Regions from separate parts of the Gynuella sp. genome, predicted to be linked through region 2. Evidence: predicted binding sites of a transcription regulator. Region 2 holds the regulator's gene; each other region holds the start of a gene.
The links. The regulator sigma-54, encoded in region 2, starts transcription at its own class of promoters, with help from an activator protein. The targets are predictions, from matches to a motif close to TGGCACNNNNNTTGCTNT.

Region 1 (4,561 bases), on a different contig from region 2:
CGGGTTGATAAGTTTGATTCGTCATCTATCGCTCCACCAGTGCCATACGTGCGTTGTACCAGTTCATCAGTGTCGAAATCAGCAGACTCAGCCCTAAATAGACTGACAACGTCATGGCCATGATTTCCACCGCCTGACCAGTTTGGTTCAGAGTGGTACCGGCAAACACCGCCACCAGGTCAGGATAGGCAATAGCCGCCGCCAATGATGAATTCTTAGTCAGATTCAGATACTGGCTGGTCAGTGGTGGAATAATCACCCTTAATGCTTGCGGAATGATAATCAGGCGGGTGGTCAGATTTGGCCGTAGCCCGAGCGCATGAGCGGCTTCTGTTTGTCCTTTGTTAACCGCCATGATGCCCGAACGGACAATCTCAGCGATAAACGAAGACGTATAGATGGATAAGGCAAACAGCAGGGAGCAGAATTCTGGAGTGAGGACCATCCCTCCTTTAAAGTTAAAGCCTTTAAGTTCCGGGAAATCCCAACCCATTGGAAAACCGGTAATGATTGCCGCCAATAATGGCAAGCCGACGATAATACCCAAAGAGGTCAATAATACCGGGAATTGTTCGCCAGTTTTTTCTTGTCTTTTCTTGGCCCAGCGACGGATAACAAATATGCTTATGATCGCTACAACCAGAGCGCTCCATATCAGCCAGAAGCCGGATTCGAAGATTGGCTTTGGCATGTAAAGGCCTCGGTTGGATAGAAAAATGCTGTCAAACCAGTCGATAGCGGCTTTTGGTTTTGGCAATGGTCGAAGTACTGCGAAATACCAGAAAAACAGTTGTAGCAGTAATGGGATGTTACGAAGAGTATCCACGTAGATCATCGCTATTTTGGCGACTATCCAGTTAGAGGACAACCTCGCTACCCCCATGATAAATCCCATGACAGTGGCCAGAATGATTCCCAGACAGGAAACCAGCAGGGTATTCATTAAGCCTACCCAGAAAACCCTCCCGTAGCTTGAGCTTTCATCGTAATCAATCAGGGTTTCTGAGATGGAAAACCCGGAACTCGTGGAAAGAAAATCAAAACCTGATGCAATACCCCTGGCTGCAAGGTTCGTCATGGTATTGTCTATCAGCATATATATTACATACAGAACAAGCCCCAGCACGAGAACCTGAAAATACATGGCAGTGATGTTTGGGTCACGCCAGGCTGGCGGTTTTGCCGGTCTGCTCGAATCGATTTGAGCGCTCAAAAAACCATCTCCTAGTTTTTTAAATCTGTGCTGCCGGATATATGCTTGTCCGGCAACAACAAAAAAATCATAAATGAGTACACGACAGTGTGATGTATGAAAAGGTGACAACATCAGAATGTCGTGGAAACGAACTGAAACTGAAAGCAGTTTGATTCCTATTGAACGAAACCAAAACTTGCTGTGTCTGGGATGTTCCCGACACAGCTTTTTTGTTATTTGGCTAAGTATTTAATGATTAACGCAGTGGTGGTGAGTACATGATGCCGCCATTACTCCAGAGTTTGTTGATGCCTCTGGGGAGTTCCAATGGTCCAATATTACGATCGAAAATTTCGCCGTAGTTACCTACTTCGCGAATAATGTTGTAAGCCCATTTCGCATCCAGGCCCAGGTTCTGACCCAGTTGACCTTCTTTACCGACAAAACGAAGCTGGTCCGGAGTGGCGGATGGGTTGGTCAGTACCTTAGAGATATTGCCTGAGTTCAGTCCCATTTCCTCTGCTTCAATTGTGGCATAGATGGACCATTTAACGATGTCAAACAGTTCGTCATCACCTTGCGCAACAACCGGGCCTAAAGGCTCTTTGGAAATGGTTTCCGGTAAAACCATATGATCAGCTGGTTTTTTCAGTTTGGTGCGCTGGGCAGCCAGACCGGATTTATCAGTTGTATAAACGTCACAACGGCCCGCGTCATAGGCAGCAACCACTTCGTCGGCTTTTTCAAATACAACCGGCTCGTAAGTCATGCCATTTTTGCGGAAGTAATCGGCCATGTTCAACTCAGTCGTTGTTCCCTGGTTGGTACATACAGATGCACCGTCCAGTTCCATCGCACTCTTAACACCCAGGTCTTTGCGAACCATGAATCCCTGGCCATCATAATATGTAGTAGCGGTGAAATTCAGACCCAGAGATGTATCGCGGGTTTCTGTCCAGGTGGTATTACGTGACAGGACATCAATTTCACCTGACTGTAAGGCGGTGAAACGTTCTTTAGCAGATAGCGGAGTATATTTGACTTTGCTGGCATCACCAAAAACAGCAGCGGCTACTGTACGGCAAAAATCCACATCAAGACCACTCCATGTACCGTCTTCGCTTGGGTTTGAAAAGCCTGGCAGGCCCTGACTCACGCCACACTGAATGAAACCTTTCTGTTTGATTTTGTCCAGTACTGGACCAGCGACGGCACTACTGGCGACTGTTACTGTAACAGCAGTCGCCAAGGCGAGTTTGATTAATTTCATTATTGCTCCTAAACCGGTTAGAACGGTTGATGTTTTATTATTGTAAGTCCCATCTAAGGTTCTGCTCTTTGATTCGAGCTGGTGCATAGTATTACCTTATTTTTTTCGGTAATGCTACTTTGGTGCCCACTTCAGACAGACTCACACTCGCTGGATGAAGTTAGCAACCGTTATGCCAGTTGGAAAACATAGCCGGTTGTTAGCCGAAAAAGAGCTTTTTTTCGTTATTTTGAGGGGAAAAAGCCTGTATTTGTTCAGTTATGAACCACTGGTCCCAAGGTTGAAAGGCCGTTCTTTAAAATTGATAATTTTTGTTAGTCCGTTTTGGTGCAAAAGAAGTCGCGCGCAATTCCAAATATGTGCATAAACGTATCAAACAATGAGTAATCATACTATCCGTTTAGTAAGTTATAAATTAGTAGGTGGTCTTGGCAGCATTTGTGAATATGATGTTCAATGATGTGAATATGAATGATCCTATCGGTATCGTCGTTATGAAAAATCTGAATATGTCGCTGATTCTTAGAAAAAATGGCCTTCGCAATTGCATGTTGTCCATGGTAATGCTCTTTCTCGTTGCATGTGACAGCAGTTCTGAATTTGGCGGTAACTCTTTGGGTTCATCGGGTACCAAGGTTGCTGTTCAGGGGGATGGCACTACGCTTGCCGCCATCCGGCAGCGGGGACATATTCGTTGTGGTGTCAGTACCAGTCTTCCCGGATTTTCGGCACCGGACAGTCAAGGTCACTGGAGTGGTCTTGATGTTGATTTTTGCAGGGTACTCTCAGCGGCCATTTTTGCAGACCCAAGCCGTATCGTTTTTATTCCCTTAAATGCCAAGGAACGTTTCGATGCATTACAGGCGGGGGAAATTGATATTTTGTCCAGGAATACCAGTTGGACCTATACGCGTGATATTCCACAGCACTTAAATTTTGTCGGCATTACGTTTTATGACGGTCAGGGATTTCTGGTACGTGTGGATTCTGGTATCAACACTCCAGAAGATTTAAATGGAACGGCTATTTGTGTGAAAGGAAATACAACATCAGAGCAGAATCTGGTGGCTTATTTTCGACAGCGAAACATGATTTATCAGCCGGTCATCTTCGACACTTCCGACCAATCTCTCAGTGGGTTTGAGGCCGGGCGATGCAGCGCCTTGTCGGCGGATCGTTCAGCACTGGCGGCAATGCGGCTGAATCTGAAGACGCCTGGCAGTGCGGAGTTGTTGCCAATGGTGATCTCCAAAGAACCTCTGGGGCCTGTGATTCGAGAAGGAGATAATCAATGGCATAAGATTACCCGTTGGACTTTTTTTGCCATTCTTAACGCTGAAGAGTTTGGTATTACCTCAAAAAATATCGATAGTTTTAAATATTCTAACAACCCAATGATCAGCCGGTTAATGGGAGAGGAGGATAGTCTGGGTCAGAATCTTGGATTGGATAATCTCTGGGCCTACTATGCCATCAAGTTGGTGGGTAACTATGGGGAAATTTTTGAGCGAAATTTGGGAATGAATTCACCGATTAAAATCAATCGGGGCGTCAATAATCTATGGACCAACGGCGGGCTACAGTATGGCCCGCCGTTGCGTTAATGTTCAGGCTTTTTGTGGTTGCAGTGACTCTTGCTGTTCAGAGTCTTTCAGACGCAGACCAAGGTTGCCAGCAATCAGAATCAAGGCGCCTGCGATTTGATACAGGTTCAGCGGACTATCCAGGAACGCCCAATTAACAACCACTGCTGCAACGGGAAATGTCATTTCCGCCAGTGTTGCCACGCGTGCTCCCACTCTTCTGAGACCTTGATAATACAGAGCCATGCCAGCCAGGCCGCTGATGAGTACCATGCCAAGAACTTTGCCACTCAATGACCAGTTGATGTCAATTGTGGAGTGGTCTTGTAACAACCAAATAGGCAGCAGGACAATAAACCCAGTGGTAAATCGTCCGGTCATGATTTCCTGTGGCTTCAGTCCTTGCAGGGATAAATACTTGCCAAAGACTGTGGCGCTCCCCCATGCCAGTACGGCAACCAGCGTCAGGGCATATCCAAGCAATATCATTGAAATCTGGTCGTTATAATGAAG
Region 2 (4,561 bases):
ACACAGTCTCGGGCACGCCTGTGCAATTATTTGCCAATGATCTGCACAGTCGAAATTTTGATAGCTCAGGACACCTGATTCACGAAATCACGACTCCAGAGCTGGTCATGCCGGGTAAAAATAACGTGATCCTGATCAGTACCCCCAATATCGAAGTATTCAACAAAAACGGTCCGGTAAGCCACATCCAAAGCCTTAATGCAATCATTCGCAGTGACGATGACAGTATTGAATTGAATGGTCAGGTTGAAGTCAGACAGATTGGCGGACCGAACTTAGCAGTATTACTTACAAACCAACTTATATACAATTATCAGACCAAATATGCCTACACTGAAGAGCCTGTTACAATGAAAGATCAATTCGGAGTAATGACAGCAGTGGGAATGGAAATAGACGTACAACAAGAAACGGTCAGATTCAATTCAGATGTTGAAGCACAATATGAAGTCATTCACTAATACCTGTACCTTTCTAATCATGCTAGTGAGCCTGGGAATTTGTACTCCAGCCGTTGCCCTGCCAGACGACACCAAACAACCCATCAAAGTCAAAGCCAAACAAAGCGAATACAACAATATCAAAGGTGTTATGACCTACTCAGGACAGGTGGAATTTCAGCAGGGCTCCATCAGACTTTATGCTGACGAGGTGTTTATCTATCTCGTTGATGGCAGTGTTACAAAAATGACGGCTAACGGCAAACCAGCACACTTCAGCCAGCTACTGAAAGCTGAGGACAAACAACCACTGGAAGCTCAGGGCAATTATCTGGAATATAACGTCAATAACGGTGAAATCCTTATAGACGGGGATGCAAAGTTGAACCGCACTGGGAACAATATGTCTGGTGGCAAGATCCGCTACAACGTCAAAGACGGCAGTGGACAGGCAAATGGCGGAGTTGAAATGACGCTTCAGCCAGATGCTCTGGGGGATCAATGACCATTCTATCAGCTAAAAATCTCGCCAAATCCTACGGTCCACGGGAAATCGTGAAAGACGTGTCCCTGGATGTGGGGATAGGCGAAGTTGTCGGCCTGCTTGGCCCCAATGGAGCTGGTAAAACAACCTGTTTTTATATGATTGTCGGCCTGGTACCTGCAGATCGGGGGCAGGTATATGTCGATCAACAAAATATTACCGGCCTGCCAATGCACGGCAGAGCCAAAAAAGGTATCGGTTATCTGCCTCAGGAAGCCAGTGTATTCAGAAAGCTTAGCGTGGAACATAACCTGATGGCCATTCTGGAGATCCGAAAGGAGCTATCCGGTCAACAACGCAGGCAGGAACTCGAAAAACTGTTGAACGAATTCAATATTCAACATGTTCGCAAAAGTCTCGGAATGGCTTTATCTGGGGGAGAGCGTCGCCGAGTGGAAATCGCCAGAGCTCTGGCTATGGAACCCAAATTCATATTACTGGATGAACCATTTGCCGGGGTTGATCCAATTTCTGTCAGTGACATCAAGGAAATAGTGACACACTTGAAAAATCGCGGTATCGGCGTATTGATTACAGACCATAACGTACGCGAGACATTGGATATCTGTGAACGTGCCTACATAGTAGGTAATGGACATATTATTGCCGAAGGCAACGCAGAACAGATACTAGCCAATCAGAAAGTACGTGAAACCTATCTGGGCGATAATTTCCGCCTGTAAGATATGCAAATTTGAGAACCAATGAGTATATGAAGACTTCTCTACAACTCAAAATGGGTCAACATCTGACCATGACCCCCCAGTTGCAACAGGCCATTAAGCTGTTACAACTGTCCACATTGGATCTGCAACAGGAGATTCAGCAGGCATTGGATTCCAATCCCATGCTCGAAGTTGAAGAGGATAGCGAAGGACATCAGGATAATCATGAAAACGGTGTGTTAAAACACGATACAGCCAAAGAAAACGGCGCAACCGATTTCAGCGAAGCCCCCAAAGAAAACAACGGTAATAATGAAACCGAAGTCCGGGAAATAGACCAGGAATGGGGTGAAAATATCCCTGACGACCTTGCTGTGGACAGCTCCTGGGATGATGTCTATCAACATGCCCCAACGGGTCTGTCAGCTCCTGCATCCGATGATGACAATTTTTACGAAAATCAGAATTCAACCACTGACAGCCTGGAAGAACATTTGCGCTGGCAGCTGAATCTGACACCAATGTCTGACCGGGATCGCGCCATCGCATTTGCCATTCTTGACTGTATCAACGCTGATGGCTATTTAAATACGGATTGGCAAGAGCTGGTCGACTCACTGCAACAGGATATCGGCACAGAGGAAGATCCTCTGGATGTGGAAGAAGTGGATGCAGTATTACACAGACTGCAAATGTTTGATCCGGTAGGAGTATGCAGCCGTGACCTGCGCGACTGTCTGCTGGCACAACTAAAACAGCTACCGGAAACGACCCCGGCACTCAAAGAAACCATTCAACTGGTTGACCAGTATCTCAACCTGCTCGGTAGTAAGGACTACGCTACGATCATGCGTCGTATGAAAATCAAGGAAGATCAACTTAAAGATGTGATTGGCTTGATTCAGCAGCTGAACCCACGTCCGGGGGAACAAATTGCCCCGCTACAACCAGAGTATGTCATTCCTGACGTCATTGTGAGCAAAGACATAGAAAACCAGCGCTGGAAGGTAGAACTAAACCCGGAAATTGCACCCCGCTTAAGAGTCAATGCCAGCTATGCCTCCATGGTTAAGCGCGCAGATAGCAGCGATGACAACACTTACCTTCGTGACAACCTTCAGGAAGCAAGGTGGTTCATCAAGAGCCTGCAAAGCCGTAACGAAACCCTTCTGAAGGTGGCCACCAAAATCGTCGAACACCAACTTGGTTTTTTTGAATATGGTGAAGAAGCCATGAAGCCATTGGTACTGCATGATATTGCCGAAGCTGTGGATATGCATGAGTCCACCATTTCCAGGGTGACTACTCAGAAATATATGCATACTCCGAGAGGCATCTTTGAGCTGAAGTTCTTCTTTTCCAGCCACGTCAGTACCAGCTCAGGGGGAGAGTGCTCCTCTACCGCAATCCGTGCAATCATCAAAAAGCTGGTTGCATCAGAGAACCCTAAAAAGCCGTTGAGTGACAGTAAAATCGCTACGATGCTGGGAGATCAGGGAATTCAGGTAGCACGTAGAACAATCGCAAAATATCGGGAGGCGTTAAATATTCCCCCCTCAAATGAACGTAAACAACTGGTTTAGCTAAACAAGAATACATGTCAATCAGACTGTAAAAAAAAATGTAATGAGTGGTAAGGTCTAGGGAAATTCACTACCCAGATCAAGCATTTATCTACAACACAAGCTATTCTTAACAATAAGCCGGAACGCAGTTCCGGCCCCATAAAGATAAGTGGATGCCAAACATCCAAATAAACTGAGGAGAAGCCTATGCAAATCAATATCAGTGGCCATCACCTGGAAATCACCGATCCTCTCAAAGATTACGTCAAAAACCGTATAGAAAAACTGGAAAAACATCACGATCAGATCAGTAATGTTCAAGTTACCTTGTCTGTCGAAAAGTCCCGACAAAAAGCGGAGGCGCAAATTAATATACCAGGCACACAAATCCATGCAGATGCCACCCATGATGACCTCTACGCTGCTATTGATCTGATGCACGACAAACTTGACCGACAATTGCTGAAACATAAGGAAAAACATGTTAACCGGCAACATGGCCACTAATTTAAAAGCAGGTTTCTTTAATACTCATGCTTAAACAAATCCTACAACCCGGCTACATCTTTACAGATGTGGCCGCTACCAGTAAAAAGAAAGCATTACAGGATATCGCCGAGATGATCAGCCAGCTTGTGCCGGAACTGACATCTGACTATATTTTCGACAACCTGATCGCAAGAGAGCGGCTCGGCAGTACAGGTTTTGGTAATGGTGTTGCCATCCCGCACTGTCGAATCAGTGATTACGACAAAATCATTGGTGCTTTTTTCAGGTTGAAAGATCCAATTGATTTTGACGCTGTTGATAAACGTCCGGTGAATCTTCTGTTTGTGTTATTGGTTCCAGAGGAAGAAAAAACAGCTCACCTTGAGGTCTTGTCTCTGTTATCAGAAAAATTCAGTAATGAAACCATACGCAATAAACTGGCAACAATGAGCAAGGAAGATATCTACCAGTTATTCATCAATTCGTAACAGAACCAAAATTCCAGGGAAATAACTTCTCTCATGCGGAAGTCGCGTCCGGAGAGTTTGCGCGGGAGTTCTGTTGTTAATTGATGCTATCTTGAGAAGATGGATGTTGCACTCCCCCGATTGACATTGGAATGACTATGAAACTAATCATAATCAGCGGCAGATCTGGCTCTGGTAAAACCACCGTGCTGCAGTGCCTCGAAGACAATGGCTATAATTGTATCGATAACATGCCTGTCGCCCTGCTGCCTGAACTGACTCGACTGCTGTATTCTGAACATCAGGAATCCCGAGTCGCGGTTTGTATTGACGCACGCAATGCGCCATCGTCAATTAAATCCTTTCCAAGAATTGTCGAACAACTGAACTC
Region 3 (4,561 bases), on a different contig from region 2:
TTCGATACCAATGATAGTGTTGCAGGCACCGCTGATATACTGAATCAATCGCGCGCCATCCACTACAGCCCCGGCATATTCCTGCATGACCCGGTCATCAGCGGTCAGGTAAGGTTCACACTCGCTGCCATTGAGAATCAGCAGATCAACTTTTTCGCGGCTTTTATCGAGTTTGACGGCCGCTGGAAAAACGGCACCACCAAGACCGACAATACCAGACTCCGCAATTTTCCGTGCCAGCACCTCGGGCGCCAGTGTAAATGGATCTTCAACCTCCGGTAACTCACACCATTCGTCTTCCCCGTCACACGCCAGCACTATGCCGGGTGCCGTCAGTCCGGAAGGGTGGGGAACCGGAATATCCCCCAGGGCTTCGATGGTGCCAGAGCTGGGCGCATGTACCGGCGCAGAAACTGAACCGGCAGCCGTCGCAAGTAGTTGTCCTTTTTTCACTTGCATGCCAGGCTTAACAATAACTTCTGCCGCTGCGCCAGCATGCTGCCGTAGGGGCAGGTATAGACGCTCCGGAATACCGAGTGTGGTAATGGGAGTTTCGGCAGTATATTGTTTGTGTCCTTCTGGATGAACACCACCACGAAAAAAGCGGAAATTGAACATCATGTCATGCTGCCTTCGGTTTGGGCCATTGCCAGTTGTCAGCATTGGTTTTTATGCTGACCATTTCGATGCAGTCATCGGGGCAGGCGTCAAGGCATTTTCGACACCCGGTGCAAGCATCTGCAAATACCTGATGGATCTGTTTGTTGGCGCCGATGATCGCGTCTGTTGGACATACCTTGTAGCAGCGTGTGCAGCCCGAACAGTTCTCTGCCACGATCATTGCGACTTTTACCTCCGCAACGACTGCCTCGGCATCAAGCTCTACGCCCAATAATTCTGCCAGCTGGGTAGCCAGTTGCATGCCGCCTGGCGGGCAGCAAGTCACCGTGGCCTGCTGAGAGGCAATCGCTTCAGCTGCCTGAGCACAACCTGGCAAACCACACTGACCACATTGACTGCCGGGCAATAGTGATTGAATTTCCTGTACCAGTGGATTTTCCTCCACTGCAAAAAACCGGCTGGCGTAACCTAATATCGTTCCAATGATCAGACCGAGAGCTGTCATAACTCCTACAAGTGAGATGAATAACATAGTGATATCCTCCATTGGGTCAGGTCGTATTGTCGACCCCGATTAAATTAATCCGGAAAATCCCAGAAAAATCATTGACAGTAATCCAGCAGTAATCAGACCTACTGGAGAGCCGGCAAACACGGCTGGCACATTGGCCAGAGACAGACGTTGGCGCAGGCCGCCAAAAATTATCATGACCAGAGTAAAGCCAATTGAAGCACCAAGGCCATAAACGATACTTTCTGAGAAACTGTGTTCTTCGCTGACATTTAATAGTGCCACACCCAGAACGGCACAATTGGTTGTAATCAGTGGCAGATAAATCCCCAGTGTTTTATAAAGCACCGGGCTGATTTTTCGAATCACCATTTCTGTAAACTGAACCAGTGCTGCGACCACCAGAATAAATGTCAGAATGCGTAGAAATTCGATGTGCAGCGGTTCCAGAATCAGGTGCTCTAGTAACCAGCTACTCATGGAGGCCAGCGTGAGTACAAAAGTGGTAGCCAGCCCCATTCCCATAGCCGTAGACAAATTGTTAGATGCACCCATGAACGGGCACAGGCCGAGAAAACGAACCAGAACCACGTTGTTAACCAGGACGGTGCTAACAAAAAGATAGAAGTATTCCATCGTTGCCTTCCCTACAGTTTTTTAGGGGCAGGTGCAGCAATCATGCCACACGATCAGAGAGTGTTTTTAGGCGGGAACATGGCTTACAGAGATCGCTAAAACAACGAAGTCGTTGCTTTTGTCGGTTTTGCTACATTTTGGTTACCAAATCGTTTTGGATGCATTGTAACAAAGCTCACAATAAACCAGTGTGTTAATACCAAACCGCACCGTTGATGGCTTTATGTTGATAGGGCATAACATTTGCAATTCGACCATTACGAGATGAACCGGTTAATGATTGACAGGACCAAGTACATGGCAATAGATCCGGAAAAAAAGATCAACGCAGAAACCGATGTGGTCGTTGATCATTCAGTCGATAAAAATAATAACAATCAATCTCATGAACTGCCGATGGAAGTTTTTTTTCAGGCAGTCGAACATGCACCTGTGGCAATATCCATTACTGATCTTCATGCAAATATTCTTTATTCCAACCTGGCATTTCATCAGGTCACCGGCTATGAAAGTGATGAAGTGTTCGGCAAAAACGAATCTATTTTGTCAAATCATACAACGCCCAGGCTAGTGTACCACGCACTGTGGGGACGTTTGCGGCAGAAAAAAATATGGTCAGGTGTGCTGGTGAACCGGCGTAAGGATCAAAGTCGTTATCTGGCTGAGTTAATGGTCGCCCCGGTTGAGGCAGAGAATGGAGAAGTGAACCATTATCTTGGTATGCATCGTGATGTTACGGAGGTTCATTCTCTGCAACAACGATTATCTAACCAGAATAAATTGCTGGAACTGGTTTTGAATCAGACTCCCGCGGCTTTGGCTTTGCTTGATGAAGACCACAATCTGGTGCTGAGCAACAAATCCTATCAGACCTTGTGTCAGCAACTGGGAGCGGTGGAACCGGCTGAGGCCATTTTAGACATTCTTGTCGCTGAACAACCGGATCTACTGAATAACGAAGATGGTTTCGCCAATAAAGAAGTCAGCTTCGAAGGCAGTGGTGATGATCAGAGTTATTTCAGTTGCTTTGGCAACTGGATTGATGCCGGCATGGAAGGGGCAGAAAACTTTTTTGAGCAAACAACTGGTAAACATCTGTTACTGGTCATTAACGACATTACCCGATTAAGACATCGGCAGCAGGAAACCCAAATGAATGCTCTGCGGGTATTAATGGCAGAGGAAGAGCTGCTGGAAGGATTGCAGGAAGCTTTTAATGGTGCCATTCATCAACTGCAAGGCCCCGTTAACCTGATCGATGCTGCGGTTACAATGATCAAACGACGCGAAGAGGACAAAGACAGCGCCCTGTTAAAAGCATTGGAAGAAGCTCGCTACGCTGGTATTTCTGCGCTGGAGGGTTTGCGTGACCTGGTGCCGGCCAGACCGGTGGAGAAAAAAATCCCTGTCAACCTTAACCAGTTATTGCGGGAAGTCATCAGTATTTCCTCCAATCGTATTCTGGCTAACGGTATCGTTATTGACTGGAAGCCGGCCATGCACTTGCCATCTTTGATTGGACAGGAGCAACGATTGCGTTCGCTGTTCAAAAAACTGCTCGATAATGCCATCGATGCCGTCAGTGCGCGTGGAATTAAAGTGCGGGAAATTTGTATTTCCACCCGCTGGGAGAATCAAAACCTGATTGTTGACATAGCCGATACCGGTGAGGGAATTGCACCGGAGTTGATGATCAAAGTATTTGAACCGTTTTACAGTTCAAAACCCAAAGGCAAAATTGGCCGCGGCATGGGATTATCTCAGGTTCAGGATATTGTGAATGACCACCTGGGAACCGTGCATTTTGATCGTGACTACCGTCCTGGAGCTTTGGCAAGAGTCACTTTACCCGTATCACCATAGACCTTAGGCCCGAGTGAGTGAAGCGAATGAATGCGACTGAAACCATCGTAGTCAGCCGATTGCAACTGCTGGAAAAACAACTTCTGGTTTTGTACCGAGTGTCCAGCGTGTTGAATAAATCTCTGGATATGAAACAGACTCTGGCGGAAGTGCTAAAGATTCTCCATGATGATGCAGGCATGCATCACGGCATCGTTACTTTATCTGATCCCAGTCATGGCGGTTTGTCTGTCGGCTCCATCCACGTAGAGTCAGAGGAGATTAAGCGGTCCTCCAATTCCGTGCGTTATCGGCCTGGGGAAGGCATCATCGGACGCATATTCGAAAGTGGTGAAAGTATCGTACTTGGCCGCATATCCACTGAGCCAAGATTTCTCGATAAACTAGAATTGTATGATCTGGAACTGCCGTTCATTAGTGTGCCGATCAAATCCAGAGGGGGCAAAGTCATTGGTGTGCTGGCTGCTCAGCCGGCCATCCTGTCGGATATTCGCGTCATGTTACCTGACTGTACCCGATTGATGGAAATGGTTGCCAACCTGATCGTACAGACCATCTCTCTGGCCCACACTGTCGAAACAGAAAAACAGGACATCAAAGAAGAGCGTGATGAACTGCGTCGTCAGGTACGTAGTAAATATGGTTTTGATAACATGGTGGTTGGCCACACAGAACAAATGCGGCGGGTTTTTGATCAGGTTCGCCGGGTGGCCAAGTGGGACAGCACTGTACTGATTCGTGGAGAATCCGGCACAGGTAAAGAACTGATCGCCAGCGCGATTCATTACAACTCACCCTATGCTAACAATCCATTTGTTAAACTGAATTGTGCGGCATTGCCGGAAACTCTGCTGGAGAGTGAACTGTTCGGTCATGAAAAAGGGGCGTTTACCGGTGCCGTTCGGCAACGCAAAGGGCGTTTTGAACAAG
Region 4 (4,561 bases), 340 kb from region 2:
CGTTTATGGCAACTTTTCCAGCCGCCTGAACCGCATCAGTATGAAACATGACACCCGCATCGGCCGCCATTTCAGCCATTTTTTCCACCGGAAACATGGTGCCACTTTCATTGTTTGCCCACATCACACTGACGATAGCAACACGGTCTGATAACAGCGCTTGATATTCATCCAGGTTCAGTCGCCCCTTGTTATCCACCGCCAGACGATGAATCGTATATCCTTCACTTTCGAGATGATCCACCAGATTCAGAATTGCCGGATGTTCCACTACCGTGGTAATCACTTCCTTTCGTTCCGGCTGTGCTGCCAGAGCAGACATAATCGCCGTGGTATCAGATTCTGTACCACAGGAGGTAAAGATAATTTCTGATTCATGCTCTGCGCCGATCAGCTGTTGAATCTGCTTTCTTGCCTGCTTAATCGCAAAACCGACTTTATTACCAAAACTGTGTAACGACGAAGGATTGCCAAACTGCTCAGAAAAATACGGTAGCATGGCATCCACCACTAACGGGTCAACCCGGGTGGTGGCATTGTTATCCAGATAAATATCAGCCATGACTACACCCCCGCAAGAGCGACAGGCATTTCAGAGTCCGGAATCACCTTCACGAACTCTCCCAGCGCTTCCATCAGCTTTTGTTGTATCCCGCTCAAAGTCAGTGCTGCCATCTGACAACCACTGCAGGCGCCGGTCAGATGCACGTAGATGTTTTTATCCATCACTTCCACCAACTCCACATCACCACCGTCGCGGCGAAGATTAGGGCGAATCTCATCCAATACGGCTTCTATTTTACGAATACGTTGTAAACTGGTCATTGCACCAGTAGCGGCAGCTGCAACGGCAGGTTTATTGCGCTTTGGCAATGCTCCGACACCAGCCGGTACAAAGGTTTCACCACGCTCGGACAACACTTTGGCCAGCACCCCCTCGATACCTTCGTGACAGGCCGCACAGCCGCCACCAGCTTTGGTATAGTTGGTCACTTCTTCGACCGTGGAAAGGTGGTTGGCACGAATAGTTTCCTCAATCATCACCTCATCAATGGCAAAGCACTTACAAATCAATGCGCCTTCCTCATGATCGTCGCTCCACTCTTCGCCACGATAATTCGCTACGGCTGCCTGCAAGGCTTCACGTCCCATCACCGAACAATGCATTTTTTCCGGTGGCAAACCATCAAGATAATCTGCGATGTCCTGGTTGGTCACCGTCAACGCTTCATCGATGGTCATGCCTTTAATGATCTCTGTCAGTGCAGAGGAGGACGCAATGGCCGAACCACAACCAAATGTCTGGAATCCGGCTGCCTCAATCACTTCATTTTCAGGGTTAACTTTCAGGGACAGCCGCAGAGCATCTCCACAACTTAATGACCCCACATCCCCGACTGCATTGGCGCCTTCAACGGCACCGGCATTTCTCGGATCAAAGAAATGCTCTTTTACTTTTTCAGAATAATCCCACATGCTTGCCTCTCCTCAATCTCTTTCTGGCCCAGCGACTTCAGACGATGGGTTGGATTCGGTACAGCCCTGCCCGTTGCTTAGCAACTCTTGGACACGGCCCTGGTAAATACCGTTAACAGGAAAACGATTTACCGCATCCACAACTGTTGCTGGCGTTAGGGTTTTCGAACTTAAAGCCACTGGCTTCCATGGATTCGACATAATCGATGATCACGCCCTCAATCAATGGCAGGCTGTTTGCGTCCACCAACATTTTCAATCCGGATACTTCAAAGATCTCATCTTCGTTGGTTGCCTCCTCTTCCAGTTTCATACCGTACTGAAAGCCGGAACACCCTCCGCCTTCAACACGAATGCGTAACCCCAGAACAGGTTTGGTCGAGGATGCAATGAAACGGCTGACTGCCGCGATTGCGTTATCTGTCATATTGATCATGTCGCGTGCCCCTGGAAAAAGTCTGCGTTCTCGTCACGGATGAAAATTGCAACGCTTGTGCCACAGGGAATTTAATCGCTAAGCGATTGATTTTGATTGGTTTTCGGGTTTAAACAGAGGAAAGAATGTTGTTTGATTTAGATCAACTAAATCGGCTTTGTCAGATTTACGACAGGCCCGGATAACGGAGAAGAGAGAAGAGAGAAGAGATGAAGCCATGACACCTGATTGTGTCATGGCTGTTACAATCAGGTGAAAACCAGATGTCCCATACCGTACACTGCCAGACATCCAATCGTGTAGGACAGTAACAACAACGGAAAATAACGAATGTATGCCCCGAAAGTCAGTCCTTTCACTTTACTCATGGCCACCACACCCGCCGCTGAACCGATGACCAAGAGCGATCCACCAACCCCGACAGAGTAGGTCAACACCATCCATTCTGGTTTGGCCATATCGATACCGGCTTTTAACAACGCCGCTGTCAGCGGTACGTTATCAATCGCAGCAGACAACAGCCCCATCAGGTAGTTCGCCGCAAATGGTGGCAAAACGTGATAAATCTGTACCAGACTATTGAGCACATGAATTTCTTTCAGGACGCCGACAATCATCAAAACTCCCAGGAAAAACATCAGAGTTTCAAACTCAATAATGCGGATATATTCCATGATCGGATCTTCATCGATATCTTCATTGAAGAAACGGGCAATCAGGAACATCAAAGACAATCCCGTCAGGAACGTCAGCACCGGCGGAATCTGGAAGAAGATGTTCAGCAGGATAGTTCCTATAATTGTACACAGGAAGGTAATGCCAATGAGTACATCCACCTGGCGCACTTCTTTGGAGTGACTGCGACTGATCTCAACCGTCTCGCTGGAAGCAGTCATGGACAATGCCACGGCCAAAACCACTACGGCACTCAAAGCCGGAGCAATCAAATACAACAAATCAATAATGGACACCTTGCCAGCCAGGAAGACCATCAGTGTGGTCACATCACCCGTAATCAGTGACACCCCGCCGGAGTTGACGGAAAAAACCACCAGAGTGGCAAACTTAATGGTTTTCTTGTCGGGCAATCGCAACGACAGAATCAATGCCATGGAAACCAATGTCGCTGTAATGTTGTCGGCCAGTGAAGAAAATACAAAGCAGAATATCGCCACCAGAAACATCAACGCCCGCTCACTGATCCGGCTGGGCAGGATGATGTATATCATGTTTTCAATCATCCCTTTTTTGTTCAGGTATGCGACGAATGTCATGGCCGCCAACAGGAACAACCAAAGGCTGGCAATCTCAGCAATATTTTCACCCAGTGCCTCGATAACCGACTCATGGCCTTCCGTTCCTGAAGAGGAAATAAATAGAATGATCCAGGAAATAGTCCCTATGAATAACGTTGTCTTTGCTTTGTTGATATGAATTTTTTCTTCCAGCACTACGCCCAGCAAGGCGACAACTGCAAGAGCAACCAGAATAATATTCAACATTGAAATTAATCGCTTATGTGTTCAGATTTAAAGGAGGTTTGACGCAAGTCAAGGAAAATTGGCAGCAGGATCATACCGGCTTTACCAGCAACATGCGACGGGTGACAGGGAATAATTACTAATTTTTTCCTTATCACCCCATCGGTCACACCCAATGGCTACAGTCATAAATATGCACCGGTGTCCACTGGATTTGGCGACATCCAGAATTATTGATGATTTCCGGTAATTAGCTCCTCACCCGTTCATAGGCTTCGCGAATTTTCTGGGTTTTTTCCGTGGCCAGCTTGACCATTTCCTCAGGTAACCCTTTAGCAACCAGTTTATCCGGATGGTGCTGGCTCATTAACCGTCGATAAGCTTTTTTGATGTCGGCCTGTGAGCTGTCCGATCCTATACCCAACAGTTCAAAAGCCTCCTTCCGGGACATAGACTGTTCTGCTGGTGCAGCCTGACGGCCAGAATGCTGATACCCCCCACCAATGCCAATAGCCGACTTAACCAGCGCTTCAATCTGGCGATACACATCTTCGTGAAATCCCAACAACTGACACAAGCGCAATAACAACGCATCTTCACTGGGGTGTAATTCGCCATCGGCATAGGCGGCCTGGACCTGAATCTCCATAAACATGCGCATCAGGTTAGCGCGCCGGCCACATTCACTGCGCAATTGCTTCATCACGTCTTCAAGAGGGAAATCCGGCTCCTTGCCTTTGTAGAAAAGCTTTTGGGCAGCCTGACGCATCTCAGCAGACAGATTCATCTGCTGCATCACCGTTTCGGCCATGGCAATTTCATTTTTGGATATCTGACCATCGGCCTTGGCCACTGCCCCCATCACTGAAAACGTCGCCGTGAAAAAAGCCATCTGCACACGTTCCTGTTCTCCCGGAGAGAGGTCGGGTCCGTCTACGCGGGTAAAGTGTTTGGCACTCACATCAACATTATGCCCAAACACCACTCCCAACAATGCACCTATGGGTCCTCCCACCAGAAAGCCAAAAGCACCGCCTACTATTTTTCCCCACCAGCTCATCTGATACCTCTCGTCTGCAAGCCCTACATTGAGTTATGCCGGATCCTCCCGGCGACCTATATCTTACCTATTAATGGTTGGGATAATCCCTTGAAGGCAGCAAAATTT

Region 1: ACQY6I_RS10865 (amino acid ABC transporter substrate-binding protein) is a predicted target of sigma-54. The motif match lies at 2,626-2,643, and genes of this name have one in related genera.
Region 3: nifL (nitrogen fixation negative regulator NifL) is a predicted target of sigma-54. The motif match lies at 2,001-2,018, and genes of this name have one in related genera.
Region 4: ACQY6I_RS14720 (HesB/IscA family protein) is a predicted target of sigma-54. The motif match lies at 1,958-1,975, and genes of this name have one in related genera.

The regions. Positions count from the first base shown of each region.
Region 1 covers NZ_JBNKSF010000027.1:238,049-242,609, reverse strand. The annotation lists gene ACQY6I_RS10875 (amino acid ABC transporter permease) at 1-25, opposite strand, end outside; gene ACQY6I_RS10870 (amino acid ABC transporter permease) at 26-1,144, opposite strand; gene ACQY6I_RS10865 (amino acid ABC transporter substrate-binding protein) at 1,452-2,465, opposite strand; gene ACQY6I_RS10860 (amino acid ABC transporter substrate-binding protein) at 2,933-4,069, shown strand; gene ACQY6I_RS10855 (DMT family transporter) at 4,073-4,561, opposite strand, start outside.
Region 2 covers NZ_JBNKSF010000035.1:21,454-26,014, forward strand. The annotation lists gene lptC (LPS export ABC transporter periplasmic protein LptC) at 1-461, shown strand, start outside; gene lptA (lipopolysaccharide transport periplasmic protein LptA) at 445-945, shown strand; gene lptB (LPS export ABC transporter ATP-binding protein) at 942-1,667, shown strand; gene ACQY6I_RS13275 (RNA polymerase factor sigma-54) at 1,697-3,232, shown strand; gene hpf (ribosome hibernation-promoting factor, HPF/YfiA family) at 3,422-3,721, shown strand; gene ptsN (PTS IIA-like nitrogen regulatory protein PtsN) at 3,748-4,191, shown strand; gene rapZ (RNase adapter RapZ) at 4,329-4,561, shown strand, end outside.
Region 3 covers NZ_JBNKSF010000041.1:41,602-46,162, reverse strand. The annotation lists gene rsxC (electron transport complex subunit RsxC) at 1-621, opposite strand, end outside; gene ACQY6I_RS17415 (RnfABCDGE type electron transport complex subunit B) at 623-1,153, opposite strand; gene rsxA (electron transport complex subunit RsxA) at 1,196-1,768, opposite strand; gene nifL (nitrogen fixation negative regulator NifL) at 2,066-3,631, shown strand; gene nifA (nif-specific transcriptional activator NifA) at 3,658-4,561, shown strand, end outside.
Region 4 covers NZ_JBNKSF010000035.1:357,374-361,934, forward strand. The annotation lists gene nifS (cysteine desulfurase NifS) at 1-562, opposite strand, end outside; gene nifU (Fe-S cluster assembly protein NifU) at 565-1,476, opposite strand; gene ACQY6I_RS14720 (HesB/IscA family protein) at 1,589-1,912, opposite strand; gene nhaD (sodium:proton antiporter NhaD) at 2,161-3,414, opposite strand; gene djlA (co-chaperone DjlA) at 3,644-4,453, opposite strand.